Linked DNA regions of Haloterrigena salifodinae. Each later gene encodes a partner of the first gene's protein in a complex. Links are inferred from orthologs where the notes say so. Each region holds a gene or a part of one and is shown in the gene's direction. Other genes may lie near its edges. The genes, in order: EH209_RS15215, EH209_RS08085, EH209_RS02615, EH209_RS20560 and EH209_RS03430.

Region 1 (3,641 bases):
TTCGAATTCCTGGTTTCCGTCTTGCCGCTCATTATTGACGAGCATACGCTACCCGGTGCTCGTCGATTGTTGTTTTCGGAAGAAGACGCCCGGAGCGGGATTTGAACCCGCGTCACGACCGTGACAGGGTCGTATGATGGGCCACTACACCATCCGGGCTTCCAACGCAACTCTTCCTTTCCCGGTGACGGTATTAAGGGTTGTGTTCTGGATATTATTCAGTTGTCTTATCATTATCGGAGACCGTCTCTCGTCTGGCGCTCTTGGAAGTAGTCAACCGATAGAGATCGCGTTCCCCAGGGGTCACTTCGGGCTCTCTGCGGAAAAGGCACCTCTAGCGGAATGGGGGCCACCTGAACTTCGCTCACGTCGGTTCGCTTGTCCCGTAGTTCGAATCCCTGATTTCCGGCTTGCCGCTCATTATTGACGAGCACACGCTACGCAGTGCTCGTCGACTTGTTGTTCGCGGAAGAAGACGCCCGGAGCGGGATTTGAACCCGCGTCACGACCGTGACAGGGTCGTATGATGGGCCACTACACCATCCGGGCTTCCAACGCAACTCTTCCTTTCCCGAAGATAGTATTAAGGCTTTCCAATCGATCACCGTGTGGTACGGCGAATCGAATCATGGAGTCCCCCTCGAGCCCCCACTGTGATACACTCCCTCACGCTCCACAAGGAATTTAACTGATACCGGGGTACTGTCGCACGTGATCGGTGCCTCCGGTCAGGGCCGCTCCGGTCGGGTAGCTGCGCTACCCGCTCGAGTTAGTAACCGTTAAATGCGTCCCGGCGGTATTCTGCTGTAGTATCTCGTGACAGCCGCTTCTCTCCCAATAGCCGACACGCACACCAACCCCAACACATGGTAGACGTAAGCCAACACGAACTCGTTCCGGAGCACACCGTACTCGACGAGGACGCGCTCGACGAGGTCCTCGAGGAGTACGACATCGACCGCACAGACCTGCCGAAAATCAAGCGCAGCGATCCCGCCCTGCCGGACGAGGCGGAGATCGGCGACGTTATCAAGATCGTTCGGAACTCACGGACAGCCGACCAGGCAGTCGTATACCGACTCGTGGTGGAATAAATGTCAATAGAACTCAATCGCGAGAAACGGCGAGAGATCTCGCGCGAATACTTCGCGAAGGAACGGATCGCCGAACACCACTACCGGTCGTTCAACGCCTTCCTCAACCGCGGAATGCAGGAAGTCGTCGACGAGAAGGAGACGATCGACACGGACATCGGCGACAAGGAAGGGGAGGAACCCGTTCACGTCAAACTCGGCGACGTCCGCGTCGTGACGCCCCGCGTCAGGGAGGCAGACGGCTCGGAAGAGTTGCTCTATCCGCAGGAAGCCCGGCTACGTAACATTACCTACTCCGCGCCGGTCTTCATGGAGATGTCGATCGTCAAGGGCGAGGAGGGCGACCAGCGGGTCGTCGACTCCACCGAGACGAAGATCGGTCGGATGCCGATCATGGTCGGCTCCGACAAGTGTAACATCGCCGGCTTCTCCGACGAGGAGCTCGTCGAGATCGGCGAAGACCCCGCCGACCCGGGCGGCTACTTCATCGTCAACGGCTCCGAGCGGGTGCTGATGACCAGCGAGGACCTCGCGCCTAACAAGATCCTCGCCGAGTACGACACCAAGTACGGCGACGAGATCCAGGTCGCCAAGACCTTCTCCCAGCGCCGTGGCTACCGCGCGCTCGTTCTCTGCGAACGGAACCGCGAGGGGCTGCTCGAGGTTTCGTTCCCGTCGGTATCGGGCTCGATCAACTTCGTCACGCTCGTCCGCGCGCTGGGGCTGGAGAGCGACGAGGAGATCGTCCACAAGGTCTCGAACGACCCCGAGGTCGTCAAGTACATGCTCGAGAACCTCGAGGCCGCCGAGGTCCAGAGCGAAGAGGAGGCCATCGAGGAACTTGGGAAGCGCGTCGCCTCCGGGCAGGGGAAAAACTACCAGCTCAAGCGCGCGAATTACGTCATCGACCGCTACCTGCTGCCCCACCTCCACGAGGACGGCGTCGAGGAGGAGGACGTCCGGATCAATAAGGCCCACTACCTCTGCCGGATGGCCGAGGCCTGCTTCGAACTCGCGCTAGGTCGGCGCGACTCGGACGACAAGGACCACTACGCCAATAAGCGGCTGAAGGTCAGCGGCGATCTGATGAAGGACCTGTTCCGGACCGCGCTGAACAAGCTGGCCCGGGACGTGAAGTACCAGCTCGAGCGCGCCAACATGCGCAACCGGAACCTCTCGGTCTCGACTGTCGTCCGTTCGGACGTCCTGACCGAGCGCCTGGAGCACCCGATCGCGACGGGCAACTGGGTCGGCGGCCGCTCCGGCGTCTCGCAGCTTGTCGACCGGACCGACTTCATGGGCGTTCTGTCGCACCTGCGCCGCCTTCGCAGTCCGCTCTCGCGCTCGCAGCCGCATTTCGAAGCGCGGGACTTACACGCAACTCAGTGGGGTCGCATCGGACCCTCGGAGACGCCCGAGGGGCCGAACTGTGGGCTGGTGAAGAACTTCGCGCAGTCGATGGAGCTCTCCCAGAACGTCGAGGACGAACAGGAACTCAAACGTGAACTGGCATCGATGGGCGTCGAGGGGATTCCCGGCCTCGAGGGCATCGAACGATCGACCGCAGACGACTGATCAATTATGAGCAGCCAACAACGAGACGCGAAAGTGTACGTCAACGGGTCGCTGGTGGGGACCCATCCCGATCCGCACGAGCTAGCCGAACAGATCCGCGAAGCGCGACGCATCGGCGACGTTTCCGAGATGGTCAACGTCTCGGTGAAAGAGCGCACCCGCGAAGTGATCGTCAACGCCGACGCCGGCCGCGCGCGACGACCCCTGCTAGTCGTCGAGGACGGCGAACCGCGCATCTCCGACCAGGAGATCGAGGCGATACAGGACGGCGACCTCGAGTTCGACGATCTCGTCGAGCACGGCTACGTCGAGTTCATCGACGCTGAGGAGGAAGAGGACATCCTCGTGGCCGTCGACGAAGAGCACCTCACCGAGAAACACACCCACCTCGAGATCGATCCGTCGCTGATCTTCTCGATCGGTGCGGGGATGATCCCCTACCCCGAGCACAACGCCTCGCCGCGTATTACGATGGGTGCGGGGATGATCAAGCAGTCGCTGGGGCTGCCGAGCGCGAACTACCGGATCCGGCCGGACACGCGCCAGCACCTGCTGCACTACCCCCAGCTCTCGATGGTCAAGACCCAGACCACCGAACAGATCGGCTACGACGAGCGCCCCGCGGCGCAGAACTTCGTCGTCGCCGTGATGAGCTACGAAGGGTTCAACATCGAGGACGCGCTGGTCATGAACAAGGCCAGCGTCGAGCGCGCGCTCGCCCGATCGCACTTCTTCCGGACTTACGAGGGCGAGGAACGTCGCTACCCCGGCGGCCAGGAGGACCGCTTCGAGATCCCCTCCCAGGACGTCCGCGGCGCCCGCGGCGAGGACGCGTACAACCACCTGGACGAGGACGGTCTCGTGAACCCCGAGACGGAGGTCGACGAAAACTCCGTTCTCCTCGGGAAGACGAGCCCGCCGCGGTTCCTCGAGGAACCCGACGACATGGGCGGTCTCTCGCCCCAGAAGCGC
Region 2 (3,559 bases), on another replicon or contig:
GCGGACGCGACGTTCCGCTACTGTGACGGACTCGAGGAACCCGAATGTTACACCGTCGAGGAGGAGTGTGCGGACGGCTCGCCGAGCGAGCCGCTCCGGACCGTGTCGTTCGTCGACGCCCCGGGTCACGAGACCCTCATGGCGACGATGCTATCGGGCGCCTCGCTGATGGACGGCGCCGTGTTGGTGGTCAGCGCCAACGAACCCGTCCCGCAGCCCCAGACCGAAGAGCATCTGATGGCGCTCGACATCATTGGCATCGACAACATCGTCATCGCTCAGAACAAGGTCGACCTCGTCAGCAGCGATCAGGCTCGTCAGAACTACGAGGAGATCCAAGAGTTCGTCGAGGGCACCGTCGCCGAAGGCGCGCCCGTCGTTCCGGTGTCGGCCGGCCAGGAGGTCAACCTTGACCTGCTGATTCAGGCCATCGAGGAGGAGATCCCCACGCCCGACCGGGATCCCGACGCCAATCCGCGGATGCACGTCGCCCGCAGTTTCGACATTAACAAGCCGGGAACGAGCGCGAAGGATCTCGCCGGCGGCGTCCTCGGAGGCAGCCTCGTACAGGGTCAACTCGAGGTCGACGACGAGATCGAAATCCGCCCCGGTCGCGAGGTCGAGGAAGGCGGCCAGACCGAGTACGTCCCGATCGAGACGACGGTTCGGTCGCTGCAAGCCGGCGGAGAGACCGTCGACACCGTCACGCCGGGCGGCCTGCTTGGCGTCGGAACCGGTCTCGACCCCTCGCTGACGAAAGGCGACGCGCTGGCCGGCCGACTCGCCGGGCCGCCGGGATCGCTCCCGCCGACCTGGCAGTCCTTCACGATGGAGGTCGACCTGCTCGAGCGCGTCGTCGGCGCCGAGAGCGGCGAGACGGTCGACGAGATCAGCACGGGCGAACCGCTGATGATGACCGTCGGCACGGCGACGACCGTCGGCGCCGTCACCAGCGCCCGCGAGGGCGAGTGCGAGGTCAACCTCAAGCGGCCCGTCGCCGCCGAACCGGGCGCGAAGATCGCGATCAACCGCCGCATCGGCGCGCGCTGGCGGCTGATCGGGCTCGGAACGCTCACAGAATAACACGACCGACGACGAGACATCCGACAACGAATGGCTACGCCGACGCAGGTCGCCCTCGACACGAGCGCGCTCATGATGCCCGTCGAACTCGACGTTCGGCTGTTCGACGAACTCGAGCGGTTGCTCAACGACTACGAGGCGACGGCTCCCCAAGCCGTCCTCGAGGAACTCCGTCGCCTCTCGGAGAAGGGCGGCGAGGAGGGAACGGCCGCGAACGTTGGCCACGATCTGGCGACCGAGCGCTGTCTCGTCGTCGACACGGAGGCGTCGTACGCCGACGACGCGCTGGTCGAACTCGCCCGCGAGGACGTCGTCGACTACGTCGTCACGAACGATCGCCCGCTGCGCGACCGGGTGCTCGAGGCGAGTGTACCGGTAATTGCATTACGCGGGAGAAACAAGTTAGCGATCACTCAACCATAGAATGTACAAACGGGTCAAACTGAAAGACACGGTAGAAGTACCGCCGGAGGAGCTCGGCGACGTCTCGCCGGACCTCGTGAAGCGACTGCTGCAGGACAAACTCGAGGGGCGCATGGACGAGGAGGTCGGTAGCGTCGTCTCGGTTACCGAGGTTCACGACATCGGCGAGGGGACGGTCCTCCCGAACCGACCGGGCGTCTACTACGAGGCCGAGTTCGACGCGGTCACCTTCGATCCGCAGATGCAGGAAGTCGTCGACGGCACCGTCGTCGAAGTCGTCGAGTTCGGCGCCTTCGTCGGCATCGGCCCGGTCGACGGCCTACTGCACGTCTCGCAGATCAGCGACGAGTACCTCGCCTTCGACGGCGAGAACCAGCGGCTCTCCTCGAACGAGTCCGACCGCGCGCTCGGCGTCGAGGACGCCGTCCGCGCTCGGATCGTCACCAAAAGCATCGACGAGCGCAACCCGCGGGACTCGAAGATCGGCCTCACGGCCAAACAGCCCGGCCTGGGCAAACACGGCTGGCTCGAGGAGGAACACGAGAAACGCGAAGCCACGACAGCCGAGGGTGAGTAACCATGGCATCGGATCGTCTCGTCTGTCGCGAGTGTCACCGGGTCAACGAACCCAACAACGACACCTGCGAGAGCTGTAACTCCTCGTCGCTGACCGAGGACTGGGCGGGCTACGTCGTCATCGCCCACCCCGAGGAGAGCCAGATCGCCACCGAGATGCAGGTCACCGAACCCGGCGCGTACGCGCTGAAGGTCCGCTGACGGCGCTGTGACCCGCGACGATTCTCCCGCCGAGACGGACGCGGACACGAACGAGACTACGGACGAAGCAGACGCGGCGTCGACTCCCGACATCGACGATCAGCTACTGGTCCTGCCCGACGAACTCCGCCACGAACTCAAGGAGCCGATGGGTCCAATCGAGACCGACGCCGACCGACTCCTCGAGGACGTCGACGGGCCGCTGATCGCCGTCGGCGACGTCGTCACCTACCACTTCCTGCGAGCGGGTCGCCCGCCGGACGTCGCGCTCGTCGACGAGCGGACCAAGCGGTCGGCCGTCGACGAGGAGATCCGCGAGACCGTCACCGAGGGGACGACCGTCGAGGTCGTCAACCCGCCCGCGGAGATCTCGCAGGCGGTCGTCGAGGCCCTCCTCGAGGGGTTGGCCCGCGACGATCCGACGACCATCCTCGTCGAGGGCGAGGAGGACCTGGTCGCTCTGCCGGCGATCGTCGCCGCCCCCGAAGGCGCGAGCGTCGTCTACGGCCAGCCCGACGAGGGGATGGTCCACGTGAAGATTACCGACGACCACCGGGCGGATATCCGCGAACTGCTCGGTCGGTTCGAGGGCGACGTCGATCGCTTCTGGGAAATACTCGAGGACGGAACGTAGCGCTCGAGCGAATTCGCGATCGGTCCCGATTCGAGCCGACGCCGCGAGTGCGCACGGCGTTTCACAAGAATATTGTCAGCAGGAATTGTTTTCTGAGCTATGGATAGAGCCGTCCTCGCGGGGATCGCCATCGGCGCGGCCGCCGGCGGGGCGCTACGCGTCGCGTTCGGCTCGAACTGGTTCCTAATCACCGCCGTGGTTGCGATCTACGCCGGCTGGGGGTACTTCGAAGTGCGCTACCGTCGACTGCTCTGGAGCGAGTTTCCCACCTTCGATCGGTCGGCGGACCGACTCGGCTACGCGATCGGGCTGTTCGGCGTCACTCTCGGCACCTCGGCGTTCGGCCAGCGGTACGCGGCGGGCGGGGCCGGCATCGAGTTCCTCGTCGGCTACCTCGGCGTTATCGGCTTCCTCCTTACCTCGAGCAGGGCGAGCGCGGACGCCGACTCAGATTGAACAGGGTCGACGCGCTTCCCTGTTCTCGCTCGACCGACACGCTGTCACTCGAGGACCGTGTGCTCGAGTGTGCCGATTCCCTCGATCTCGAGTTCGACCGTATCCCCGTCCTCGAGGAACGTCCCCAACTCGAGTCCACAGCCCTCGCCGACGGTGCCGCTTCCGATGACGTCGCCCGGATGCAGC
Region 3 (3,519 bases), on another replicon or contig:
AGCGGGTTTCGATTCGGCGCGGCTCCTGCTCGCCGCGTTCGTCGACGCCGTCACTGTCGCTGTCGGAATCGTCCATACCGGCCCAACGACCTCGAGCCGGGTGACTCTTGCTCCTTCGGGCCGGCCGGAAACCGCCTCACTGGAGCTGTCGTCGCTTCGGCGACTCCGTGACCGAGGCCGAGACGACGTGATCGACGAGTTTCGCCTCGATCTTCCGGAGGTGTTCGCCGACCGTCCCGCCTGCGATGCCGACCTCGCGGCCGATCTCCTCGTAGGTCGTCTCCCGGGGCGAGCCGTAGTAGCCGAGTTCAATCGCCGTCTCGAACAGCCGGCGCTGTTTCGGCGTGAGCGACGCGAGGAAGACGTTCTCCTCAGGTTCGAACGGCTGCTTCGTCTCGAGGGTGAGATCGACGGTGTCGGGCACGACCGACCGCGCCCGCTGGAACGACTCCTCGGTCGCGAACAGCGACACCTTGAGATCGCCCCCGCGGACGTACGTCAGTGGCGGGTCGAGGAACACCTGAAAGTCCCGCGTCACCCGCAGGAGTTCGCTGACGGTCTCGTTCGGAACGAACCGCGAACAGACAAAGATTCGGTCGCCGTACTCCTCGATCCAGTAGCCGAGCGAGCCGAGCTCCTCGTCGACGAGCGCCTCGACGCGTTCGAACTCCCCCGCGAGTTCGTAGACCATCACCCCGAGCCCGTCGGGGCGGAGACGGATCCGGTGGATCGCCACGCGGTCGACCCCTTCGCGGCGATCGATCCGCTTTTCGAACGGATGAAACCACCCTCCCTGCGGCGAGAGCCGAAGTTCGTACTGACGCATCAATGCGTAGGAATACCACAGGACCGCTTCAATAAACACCCCCTACGCTCCCAGTTCGCGGGAACCGGCCGACCCACCGCGCTCTCTCCGGCGATCAGCCCGCGGCGCCGTCCGGTTTCGCCCTCATTACCGCCCGACGGCGGGCCGATCGGCTCGTCGCCGCCGCGGCCGTACGAATACGTGCGTTTTATAACGCCGACCGGACAACACCGTCGTACGACTATGCCGAACTCTAATGGCCCTCGTCAGGGATCCCGTAGAAAACTCTCGAACGAACCTCGAAACCGTGGCACCTCGTCGCCACAGCGCGCGATTCAGGAGTACGAGGAGGGCGAGAAGGTCCACCTCAAGATCGACCCGAGCGTCCCCAACGGCCGCTTCCACCCGCGCTTCGACGGACAGACCGGCGAAGTCATCGGCAAACAGGGCGACGCCTTCAAGGTCCAGATCAGCGACCGCGGCAAGGAGAAGACGCTGATCGTCACCGCCGCGCACATGCGCGCCCAGAACCAAGAGAAGACCCGGATCTGAGCGAGCATGACGATCTTCAAGGAGATCGTCGACGAGGAGTTCCTCACGGTCTCGGAAACGAAGGAGCTGCTCGCCGACATCGAAGCCGAACGGGCGTTAGACGAGGACCGGGAGCTGCCGTACGAGCTCGCACGCGCAGTCGAGCACGTCAACCGGTTTACCGTCCTCGAGCCCGCCGAGGCACAGGACCTCGTCGACCAGCTCCAGGAGGTAGAGAAGGTCGATGAACCGACGGCGTACAAGATCGCCAACCTCCTGCCGCGCAACCGCGATGAACTCCGCTCGGTGTACGCACAGCAACGGTACTCGCTGTCGGGTGACGAACTCGACGAGATCCTCAACGTCGTCGCCCAGTACGCCTGACCGCGGGCCGACTCTTTAAGTACGCCGTCGCCGTATGGTTATCACAATGACCGAATCCGATAGCGGCGAGGCGGACGTCCGTCGCGCAGTCGTATTGGACTATCTCGCGCACGGGCTCTCGGACGACAGCCGTCCGCAGTACGAGAAATCGCCGGCCGGCTACGCCCTCGAGACCGATAACTTCGAGCTCTATCAGGTCGCGTTCGACGAGGACGAGCGACTCACGATCGGCAGCGACGTCGTCATCGAGCCCGCCAGCGAACGCGACGTCGTCACCGAAGCCCGGCGGGTCGAGTACGAGGACCTCTCCTCGGGCGCCCAGTCGGAACTCGAGTACGTCGTCGCGGACCTCGTCGAGGACGAGGAGGAACGGTTCGTCGACTTCTACAATGACGCCCAGCCGATCACGCTGCGGCTCCACCAGCTGAACCTGCTGCCGGGGATCGGGAAGAAGCTCCGCAACGGCATCCTCGACGAACGCAAGCGAAAGCCCTTCGAGAGCTTCGAGGAGCTCTCCGAACGCGTCTCCGGGCTCCACGATCCCGACGAAATTCTCGTCGAGCGTATTTTGGAAGAACTGCGCGACGACGACCTGAAGTACCAGACGTTCGTCGGCCGGCGCGAACAGGAACAGAATCAGTGAGAGCTACCCCGTCGCGACCGGCGAGGGGTTCCTGACGGCAACCGGTACCCGTCACAGCCGACAGTCACTTCTCTCCGACGTTAGCGCTCGAGCGACCGGATCGATCGAACGGGACAGTCTCGATAAGAGAGTCTATATTACTAACGTGTTGGCGTCGATTCAATGGCAGTATCCCGACGAACGTGTCTTGCACTCGGCGGAGGCGGCGGTCTCGCGGCGCTTTCGGGCTGTCTCGACTTCGGTTCGGAGACGCCCCAGCTGTCGCTGACGCTGCTGAACTTCGACTCGGAGCGACACGAGATCGACGTCGAAGTGTTTCTCGCGGACGCCGAGGAGTACACCGACGCGGTCGTCTTGCGAGAGCGGTACGAACTCTCGCCGCCGCCCGAGGGCGCCGTCGCGGCGGAACGGACCGACGACGACGCGCTCGAGAGCGATACGTACGTCGTCGACGTCGCCGTTTCGACGGCGCCGGCGGTGAGCGATACGTACCACTTCTATCCGGCGCTGGTCGACGACGACGACCGTACCGATAGGCTCTTCATCGAACTCCGTACCGATCCGGACAGCGGCGACCGCTATATCGACTTTCAGCAAAACCACTGACTCGCCCTCGTCGTCGAACGGTGCCCCTCGAGACGCCCGCGATAGAGTCGGTTCGGATCGGAGCCGCTCGAGGGTCGTACCGAAACCGCGAGACGGTGCGTTTACACCCGTCCCCGCGCAACCACAGTCAATGAGAGACCCAGACGGACTGATCGCGCGGGCGGGCGTCCGCGGCGATCCGGATCGGGACCAGCACTTTCTGGTCGACGATCGTGTACTGGACCGGCTGCCGACCTACCTCGAGGAGATCGACGCCGACACCGACCACGTCCTCGAGATCGGCGGCGGAACGGGCGCGCTGACGGACCGCCTGCTGGCGATGGGCGACGAGGACGACGACGTTACCGTCGTCGAGCGCGACCGGGAACTCGCTGCGTTCCTCCGCAAGGAATTCGCCGACGAGATCGCGGCCGGCGACCTGACGGTGATCGAGGGCGACGCCCTCGAGGTCGACCTGCCCGAGTTCACGGCCTCGCTTTCCAATCTCCCCTACGGCGTCTCGAGCGAGATTACCTTCCGCTTACTCCCCGAAGGGCGTCCCCTTGTTCTC
Region 4 (3,647 bases), on another replicon or contig:
GATCACCCCGCTGGACTCGATCGAGATGGCCTCCGCGAGCGGTCCCACCTGGACCGGCGAGACCTTCTGGTTCTCGACTCCTTCGGCGTACTGGATCGTGTAGTCATCGATCTGGACGGCCGACTCGGAGGCCTCGGTCGCGTCATCGAGCACGAAGAGGTTGACCGGGACCGCCGCGCCGGCGACGACGGCGAAGACGGCCAACACGGCGAACAGCGCCGTCTTGCGCCGCGTGACCGACGAGAGACGCGTCGACCCCCGGTCGGTCGCCGCCGTCGCGATCTCGCCGATCCGCTCGAGGGGCGAGGTCGACGACCGATCGCTGCCGCGGGCGATCTCGAACGGCCGAGCGACGGGCGACCTAGAACCCGAGCCGCGGAGTCGAGCGAGGCGACGCTCGAGTCGGTCGGGGACGACCGGGCGATCCGAGGCCGTTATCGCGATCGTGACGACGAGCGCGAGGACGACGACGACCAGAACGCCGGGGCCCTGGAAGAGGTAGTAGACGTTCGCGCTGCCGAACCAGTAGATCTGCCACAGACCCTGAGCGAAGCCGAACAGCAGGATTGCGATCCAGACCCGAAGCGCGTCGGGACGGCGTCCCCGCTGCCGGAGGAGTCCGATCGCGAGGACGAGTCCGATGAAGAATCCCAGCGCGTGGCCCTGAATGGCGATGCCCGCCCACGAGGGCGCCGACGGGGCCCGCGGCTGGGCCACGTAGACGCCGATCGGCGTCTGGAGTGCGCGATAGAGCGTCAGCAGTGCGCTCTGCACACCGAGCACGCCGATGAGCGTCACGATCGGATAGTGGACGAGCGAAAAGGCTGCGAAGGCGAAGACGATCCCCGAGAAGCCGATGACGGGACCGAGCGCGAACAGGCTCGAGCCGATCGTGATCGCGACGACGATCAGCGGGAAGACTACCAGCGCGCGGATCCACGGGTTGGTCCGCCACGACGTCGCCGCCGTCTCGCCCCGTCCGTCGGGGTAGTGGCCCCAGGCGTACTCCGCAATCGGCGCGACGACGACGGCGCCGGCGAGGTTCCCGATGAGGTGTCCCGGGCCGGCGTGGGAGAACGACGCCGTTAGCATTCCCAGCGGATAGAAGTACGAATACGCGCGGTAGGGGAGCGTTACCGGGCTTCCGAACGCGGTGATTCCGTCCTGGACGAACAGGTAGATGCAGTAGACCAGCGCGATCACGAGCAACGATCCCCACGGGACGCCCAGGACGAGTCGCGAGCGGGCGACGTCGCCCCAGCGGCGGGCGGGGCTGTGGAGTCTGCGGACGACAGCGACGGAGGCGAGCACCGATGCCACCATAAACAGCGGGACGACGACCGACAGCGCGATCGTCAGGAGGGCCTCCTGCGAGAGCATATCCAGTGGTTCGGCCGCGGCTGTATATTGGTTTAGGTTCTCCCTATCGCGGGTCGTGCAATCGCCGATCACGCACGCGCGGTCGACCCCGTCGCCGACCGCCGTCCCTCGAGCCCGAACAGAAAGCTACAAGCGGCCGACGACCGGAACGGTGGACATGGAACTGCGGGTCACCGAGAGCACCGACACCGAACTTTCGATCGAGATCGCTGGCGAGGATCACACCTTCATGAACGTCCTCAAGGGCGCACTGCTCGAGCACGAGAACGTCAGCGCGGCCACCTACGACGTCAACCCCGAACAGTCGGGTGGCCAGACCGAACCCATCCTCACGATCAAGACCGAGGGCGGCGTCGATCCGCTCGAGGCCCTCGAGGATGCGGCAGTCAACGTCCGCGAGAAGGCCATCTCCTTCCGCGAGGCGTTCGAAGCGGCCGCCTGAACAGGAGCTTCGACACTCGATCTCGGGGGCTCGAGTCCTCGTCTTCTCGCCGGAAACGTCTCTCGAGGTAGATCACGCTCCGTCCGGACGGGATCGGAACGTCCAACAGCTCACTATAGCGCCGCGTCCCCCACCACTCAGGCCAACTACTGTGCGGTGGCGCGCGCTGATCCTCATGGTGCAGAACGAAACGGCGTTCGCCTAGCAGGCTGCGTAGTGGACGTAGACTGACCCCTCGACGACGTGTAAGTCGAGCCCCTCGCGCTCGAGTTCGGGATCCGTGACCGCGTCGCTGGTCTCGAGCCCGCCGGCGATCTCGTCGGCGAGGGCGGCCTCGTCGTCGTAGTCGTCGATCGATAGCGGCGGGGTCAACTGACCGCTGGTGCCTGCGCTCCCGCAACCGACGCCGAAATCGCTCGGCTGGACCCCCTCCGATTCCGTGCCGTCGTGCTCGCTCGCCACGTACGCTCGGTTGTTGTACTCGGCGTAGGCCGCGAGTCCGTCGTCGTACGAGCGCGAGCTATCGCGCTCGGTCTCGAGTCGGTCGTGAACCTCGAGTTCGGTCGCCTCGAGGTCGATCCCCGCGGCCTGGCTGCCCGACCCCGGCGCGTCGGGCGGCGACGGTTCGCCGACGCCCGGAATGATCGACAGCGGTACGACACCGGTCGCGAACAGTGCGGCGACCACGACGATGGCCGCCAGAATCGGCGCGTACGGCTTGGCCACCTCGAGCCAACTGGACGTCTCGAGTTCGCCGTCGACATCGTCGTAGTTCTGTTCGATCTTCTCCAAGTCGTGGTTACCGCAGCGCGAACACGGCGGATTGTACTTGACGTGGTCACGACCGCAGTCCTGACACCGCCAGACGTAGGTGGTGCCAGTGTCGACCGTTTCCGTCTCGGTCACGCCGGTGTCGACGGCGGGGTCACGGTCGCTCGAGGCCGCCCTCGAGGACTCGCTTCGCTCGGCCTCTGTCTCGTCTTCGCCCTCGCCCTCGCGGATGACCGCCTTCTCGAAGGTATTGTGTCCGCAGTTATCACAGGGAGGGTCGTCTTCCGCGTGAGGTTTGCCACACCACGTGCACCGCCACTTCACTGGTCGTAACGCACGACTGTGTCGATATAAGCGTGTTGGAAGTCGAAACGAACGGCCTGAGTTGCCTCGCTCACCGGCTCACGGCCGACTGCCATTCACCGTTTCGTTCGCTCGCGAATCAGAGTCGAACCGGAACGTTCCGGTCGTCCAGATACTCCGTTCCCACCTTTTTCCGCTCGGGTTCGTTCCACTCACCACTCGCGCAAAAATCTGGACCAAAAAGCCGCTTGCTCACTGGCTCACGGCCGACAGCCGTTCGCCGGTTCGTTCGCTCGCGGTTCAGAGTCGAACCGGGACGCCCCGCTCGTCCAGATACTCCTTGGTCTCCTCGATCGAGTACTCGTCGAAGTGGAAGATCGAGGCCGCGAGGCCGGCGTCGGCGCCGGCTTCCGTGAACACGTCGTACATGTCCTCGGGGCCGCCACAGCCAGAGGAGGCGATGACGGGCGTGTCGACGGCGTCGCAGACCGCCTCCGTCAGCGGCAGGTCGTAGCCGTCCTTGGTGCCGTCCTTGTCGATCGAGTTGACGAACAGTTCGCCCGCGCCGCGGGACTCGGCCTCCTGTGCCCACTCGAGGACGTCGACGCCGGTTCCCTCTCGGCCGCCCTTCTTGGTGCACTCGAACCAGCAGGACTCGCCGTCGATCTCGACGTAGTGTTCGCCCCCTTCGTCGAACCGCCGTCTGGCGTCGACGCTGATGACGATACACTGGTTGCCGAAGGCCTTGGCG
Region 5 (3,514 bases), on another replicon or contig:
CAAGTCAGGCCAACGGCGCAGCGTTCAGGGCGCTGTCTCGTAGGAGTCCGCAGGTTCAAATCCTGCTCCCTGCATCCACTTCTCACTCGTCGAACGTCCACGACCGAACAGCCGACCGTCCGTACCGGACGCCGAACTGTACGCGTTGAGGCCGTTCGACACGACAGCGATTCCACGACCGACGAGACGGTTCCTCGTCCCGTCGGTTCCGTATCTTTGGAGGAAACCAATGAGTAGCAAAACTAATCCGAGGCTCAACGATCTCATCGCCGAGCTGAAGTCGACGTCCCGCGAGACGGACGCCGACGTCTGGCGAGATGTCGCGGATCGACTCGAGAAGCCCCGGCGCACCCACGCAGAGGTGAACCTGGGCCGTATCGAGCGATACGCACGCGAAGAAGAGACCGTCGTCGTTCCCGGCAAAGTGCTGGGCTCCGGCGCACTACAGAAATCGGTTACCGTCGCGGCCGTCAACTTCAGTTCCTCGGCCGAGACGAAGATCGAACAGGTTGGCGAATCAGTACCGCTCGAGCAGGCGCTCGAAGCAAACCCCGATGGATCTAACGTCCGGGTGATTCGATGAGTATCGCGGAATTCGACGCAGACGTCGTCGTCGACGCCCGAGACTGCATCCTCGGTCGCGTCGCCAGCGAAGTCGCACAGCGCGCACTCGACGGCGAGAGCATCGCCATCGTCAACGCCGAGGACGCGATCATCACCGGCGACAAGGAGGACGTCTTCGGTACCTACCGCAAGCGACTGCAGCTGCAGTCCGACAGCGGTCCCTACTACCCGAAGCGGCCGGACACGATCTTCAAGCGCTCCGTTCGCGGCATGCTGCCGTACAAGAAGCCCCGCGGCCGAGAGGCGCTCGATAGCATCCGCGTCTACGTCGGCAACCCCTACGAGGGCGACCAGGAAGCGGAAGTGCTCGAGGGGACGTCGCTGGACCGGCTTTCGAACATCCGCTTCGTCCAGCTGGGCGAAGTCTCCGAACAGTTAGGTGCTAACGTCACATGGTAACGAACACGAGTGGAAAGAAAAAGACCGCCGTCGCCCGCGCGACCGTTCGCGAGGGCGAGGGTCGCGTCCGAATCAACTCCAAGCCAGTCGAACTGGTCGAACCGGAGATGTCCCGGCTCAAGATGCTCGAGCCGTTCCGCATCGCCGGCGAGGACCTGCGCAGCGAGATGGACATCGACATTCGCGTCGAAGGCGGCGGCATTAGCGGACAGGCTGACGCCGTCCGCACCGCCATCGCACGCGGCATCGTCCAGCACACCAACGATGCCGAACTCCGCGACGCCTACATGGAGTTCGACCGGTCGCTGCTGGTCAACGACGTTCGCCAGTCCGAACCGAAGAAATGGGGCGGCCCGGGCGCTCGGGCGCGCTACCAGAAGTCCTACCGCTAAGGTGATTCAAGCATGATGGTACCGGTCCGGTGTTTCACCTGTGGCAACGTCGTCGCCGAACACTGGGAGGAGTTCGACGAACGAGCGAACGAGGGCGACGAGGATCCCGAGAAGGTCCTCGACGAACTCGGCGTCGAGCGCTACTGCTGTCGACGCATGCTCGTCAGTCACCGCGACCTCGTCGACGTCGTCTCCCCGTACCAGTAACAATGCAACAACAACAGCACAACCGCTACGAGAAAGCACGCATCCTCGGCGCTCGAGCGCTGCAGATCTCCTACGGCGCGCCGGTGCTGGTCGAAACCGACCAGTCGGAGCCGATCCTCATCGCCGCCGAGGAGTACGACGCCGATGCGCTTCCGTTCACCGTTAAACGGGGGTACGACCGAAAATGACGCTCATCACTGACGTTCGCCTGCGTCGGATCCTCGACTCGCGGGGCAATCCGACCGTCGAGGCCGACGTGGTGACAGAAAGTGGCGGTTTCGGCCGCGCCGCGGCGCCGAGCGGCGCCAGCACCGGCGAGTACGAGGCCGTCGAGCGACCGCCCAGTGAGGCGATCGCCGCGGCCCGCGAGGATGCCGTCCCACGGCTCGTCGGCGAGGCCTACGCCGGCAACCAGCGCGAGGTCGACGCCGCACTGCACGCCGCCGACGGAACCGACGACTTCTCGGAGATCGGCGCCAACAGCGCGGTCGCCATCTCGATGGCCGCCGCGAAGGCCGGTGCCGACGTGCTCGGCGCGCCGCTGTTCCAGCACTTAGGCGGCGCGTTCCGCGGCCAGAACTTCCCGATCCCGCTCGGGAACGTCGTCGGCGGCGGCGAACACGCCGCCGACGCGACCGACATTCAGGAGTTCCTCGTCGCGCCCGTCGGCGCACCCAGCGTCGAGGACGCCGTCTTCGCCAACGCCACTGTCCACAGCACCGTCGCCGACCTGCTCGAGGAACGCGACGTTCCCTGCGGCAAGGGCGACGAGGGGGCGTGGGCGCCGTCGATCGACGACAGCGAGGCCTTCGAGATCGTCGACGAAGCGGTCTCGATCGTTCAGGACGAGGTCGGCTTCAATATCGGCTTCGGACTGGACGTCGCCGGCGCGGAGCTGTACGACAGCGACGCCGGTACCTACGAGTACAGCGACCGGAGCCGCGACACCGACGAGCAGATCGAGTACATCGCGGAGCTCGTCCGCGAGTACGATCTGGTCTACGTCGAGGACCCCCTCGACGAGGACGACTACGACGCCTTCGCCGACCTCACCGACGAAGTCGGCGACCAGACGCTGATCTGCGGCGACGACCTGTTCGTCACGAACACGGATCGACTCGTCGAGGGTATCGACCGCGGTGCGGCCAACAGCATCCTGATCAAGCCAAACCAGATCGGGACGCTGACCGACGCCTTCGACGCGATCGAACTCGCAGCCCAGAACGGCTACGATCCGGTTATCTCCCACCGCTCGGGCGAGACCGAGGACACGACGATCGCACACCTCGCCGTCGCGACCGACGCGCCCTTCATCAAGACGGGCGCCGTCGGCGGCGAGCGAACCGCCAAACTCAACGAGCTCATCAGAATCGCAGACGACGCGACATGACAGATAACGACGCAACCCAAGAAGGGCTCGACGCCGCCGAGGAGGAAATCGACGAGGAGCCGGCCGAGGGGCCGGGTCCCGCCGCCGAGGAGGACGTCGAGCCTGTAGACGAACAATCCGCCGACGCCGAGGCCGCGGAGGCCGACGCCGACGCCGAACCAGCCGCCGACGAGGAGGAAGAAGACGCCGGACCCTCCCTCGACGACGACGTTATGAGCGACGAGGAGGCCGACCTCCTCATCCCCGTCGAGGACTACCTGGGCGCCGGTGTCCACATCGGGACCCAGCAGAAGACCTCGGACATGGAGCGGTTCATCCACCGCGTCCGGACCGACGGTCTCTACGTGCTCGACGTCTCGAAGACCGACGGCCGCATCCGTACGGCCGCGGACTTCCTCGCCAACTACGACCCCGAGCAGATCCTGGTTACCTCGAGTCGCCAGTACGGTCGGTTCCCGGCGGAGAAGTTCGCCGAGGCCGTGGGCGCCCGCGCCCGCACCGG

The links.
Region 2: EH209_RS15215 (region 1) and EH209_RS08085 share a complex: the UniProt entries of both Methanocaldococcus jannaschii proteins name them as parts of the RNA polymerase complex. The link is inferred for Haloterrigena salifodinae from one-to-one orthologs.
Region 3: EH209_RS15215 (region 1) and EH209_RS02615 share a complex: the UniProt entries of both Methanocaldococcus jannaschii proteins name them as parts of the RNA polymerase complex. The link is inferred for Haloterrigena salifodinae from one-to-one orthologs.
Region 4: EH209_RS15215 (region 1) and EH209_RS20560 share a complex: the UniProt entries of both Methanocaldococcus jannaschii proteins name them as parts of the RNA polymerase complex. The link is inferred for Haloterrigena salifodinae from one-to-one orthologs.
Region 5: EH209_RS15215 (region 1) and EH209_RS03430 share a complex: the UniProt entries of both Methanocaldococcus jannaschii proteins name them as parts of the RNA polymerase complex. The link is inferred for Haloterrigena salifodinae from one-to-one orthologs.

What each region holds. Positions count from the first base shown.
Region 1 is NZ_RQWN01000003.1:134,358-137,998, reverse strand. Bases 485-3,381 are described here. They hold EH209_RS15215 (DNA-directed RNA polymerase subunit B''), read left to right. Parts: upstream 485-1,094; coding sequence 1,095-2,669; downstream 2,670-3,381. Other genes in these bases: rpoB (DNA-directed RNA polymerase subunit B), read left to right, coding at 2,676-3,381; EH209_RS15220 (DNA-directed RNA polymerase subunit H), read left to right, coding at 867-1,094. Also shown: more of rpoB, read left to right, coding at 3,382-3,641. UniProt on the Methanocaldococcus jannaschii protein: DNA-dependent RNA polymerase (RNAP) catalyzes the transcription of DNA into RNA using the four ribonucleoside triphosphates as substrates. The Rpo2 subunit (Rpo2N and Rpo2C in this organism) is implicated in DNA promoter recognition and in nucleotide binding.
Region 2 is NZ_RQWN01000001.1:1,612,883-1,616,441, forward strand. The notes cover bases 481-3,295. They hold EH209_RS08085 (DNA-directed RNA polymerase), read left to right. Parts: upstream 481-1,507; coding sequence 1,508-2,083; downstream 2,084-3,295. Other genes in these bases: EH209_RS08075 (translation initiation factor IF-2 subunit gamma), read left to right, coding at 481-1,083; EH209_RS08080 (PIN domain-containing protein), read left to right, coding at 1,114-1,506; spt4 (transcription elongation factor subunit Spt4), read left to right, coding at 2,086-2,283; EH209_RS08095 (GTP-dependent dephospho-CoA kinase family protein), read left to right, coding at 2,291-2,917; EH209_RS08100 (hypothetical protein), read left to right, coding at 3,017-3,295. In the rest of the region: more of EH209_RS08075, read left to right, coding at 1-480; more of EH209_RS08100, read left to right, coding at 3,296-3,373; EH209_RS08105 (fumarylacetoacetate hydrolase family protein), read right to left, coding at 3,418-3,559. UniProt on the Methanocaldococcus jannaschii protein: DNA-dependent RNA polymerase (RNAP) catalyzes the transcription of DNA into RNA using the four ribonucleoside triphosphates as substrates.
Region 3 is NZ_RQWN01000001.1:502,148-505,666, forward strand. Bases 267-3,041 are described here. They hold EH209_RS02615 (RNA polymerase Rpb4 family protein), read left to right. Parts: upstream 267-1,363; coding sequence 1,364-1,720; downstream 1,721-3,041. Other genes in these bases: EH209_RS02605 (helix-turn-helix domain-containing protein), read right to left, coding at 267-826; EH209_RS02610 (50S ribosomal protein L21e), read left to right, coding at 1,049-1,357; EH209_RS02620 (DUF655 domain-containing protein), read left to right, coding at 1,767-2,363; EH209_RS02625 (hypothetical protein), read left to right, coding at 2,526-2,969. Also shown: EH209_RS02600 (cystathionine gamma-synthase), read right to left, coding at 1-76; more of EH209_RS02605, read right to left, coding at 137-266; EH209_RS02630 (16S ribosomal RNA methyltransferase A), read left to right, coding at 3,100-3,519. UniProt on the Methanocaldococcus jannaschii protein: DNA-dependent RNA polymerase (RNAP) catalyzes the transcription of DNA into RNA using the four ribonucleoside triphosphates as substrates. This subunit is less well bound than the others.
Region 4 is NZ_RQWN01000005.1:79,155-82,801, forward strand. What follows is about bases 277-3,179. They hold EH209_RS20560 (DNA-directed RNA polymerase subunit L), read left to right. Parts: upstream 277-1,537; coding sequence 1,538-1,822; downstream 1,823-3,179. Other genes in these bases: EH209_RS20555 (rhomboid family intramembrane serine protease), read right to left, coding at 277-1,380; EH209_RS20565 (hypothetical protein), read right to left, coding at 2,024-2,917. Outside these bases: more of EH209_RS20555, read right to left, coding at 1-276; imidazole glycerol phosphate synthase subunit HisF, read right to left, coding at 3,197-3,647. UniProt on the Methanocaldococcus jannaschii protein: DNA-dependent RNA polymerase (RNAP) catalyzes the transcription of DNA into RNA using the four ribonucleoside triphosphates as substrates.
Region 5 is NZ_RQWN01000001.1:669,556-673,069, reverse strand. Bases 255-3,024 are described here. They hold EH209_RS03430 (DNA-directed RNA polymerase subunit N), read left to right. Parts: upstream 255-1,427; coding sequence 1,428-1,622; downstream 1,623-3,024. Other genes in these bases: rpsB (30S ribosomal protein S2), read left to right, coding at 3,009-3,024; eno (phosphopyruvate hydratase), read left to right, coding at 1,807-3,012; EH209_RS03425 (DNA-directed RNA polymerase subunit K), read left to right, coding at 1,625-1,810; EH209_RS03435 (30S ribosomal protein S9), read left to right, coding at 1,017-1,415; EH209_RS03440 (50S ribosomal protein L13), read left to right, coding at 580-1,023. In the rest of the region: more of EH209_RS03445, read left to right, coding at 230-254; more of rpsB, read left to right, coding at 3,025-3,514. UniProt on the Methanocaldococcus jannaschii protein: DNA-dependent RNA polymerase (RNAP) catalyzes the transcription of DNA into RNA using the four ribonucleoside triphosphates as substrates.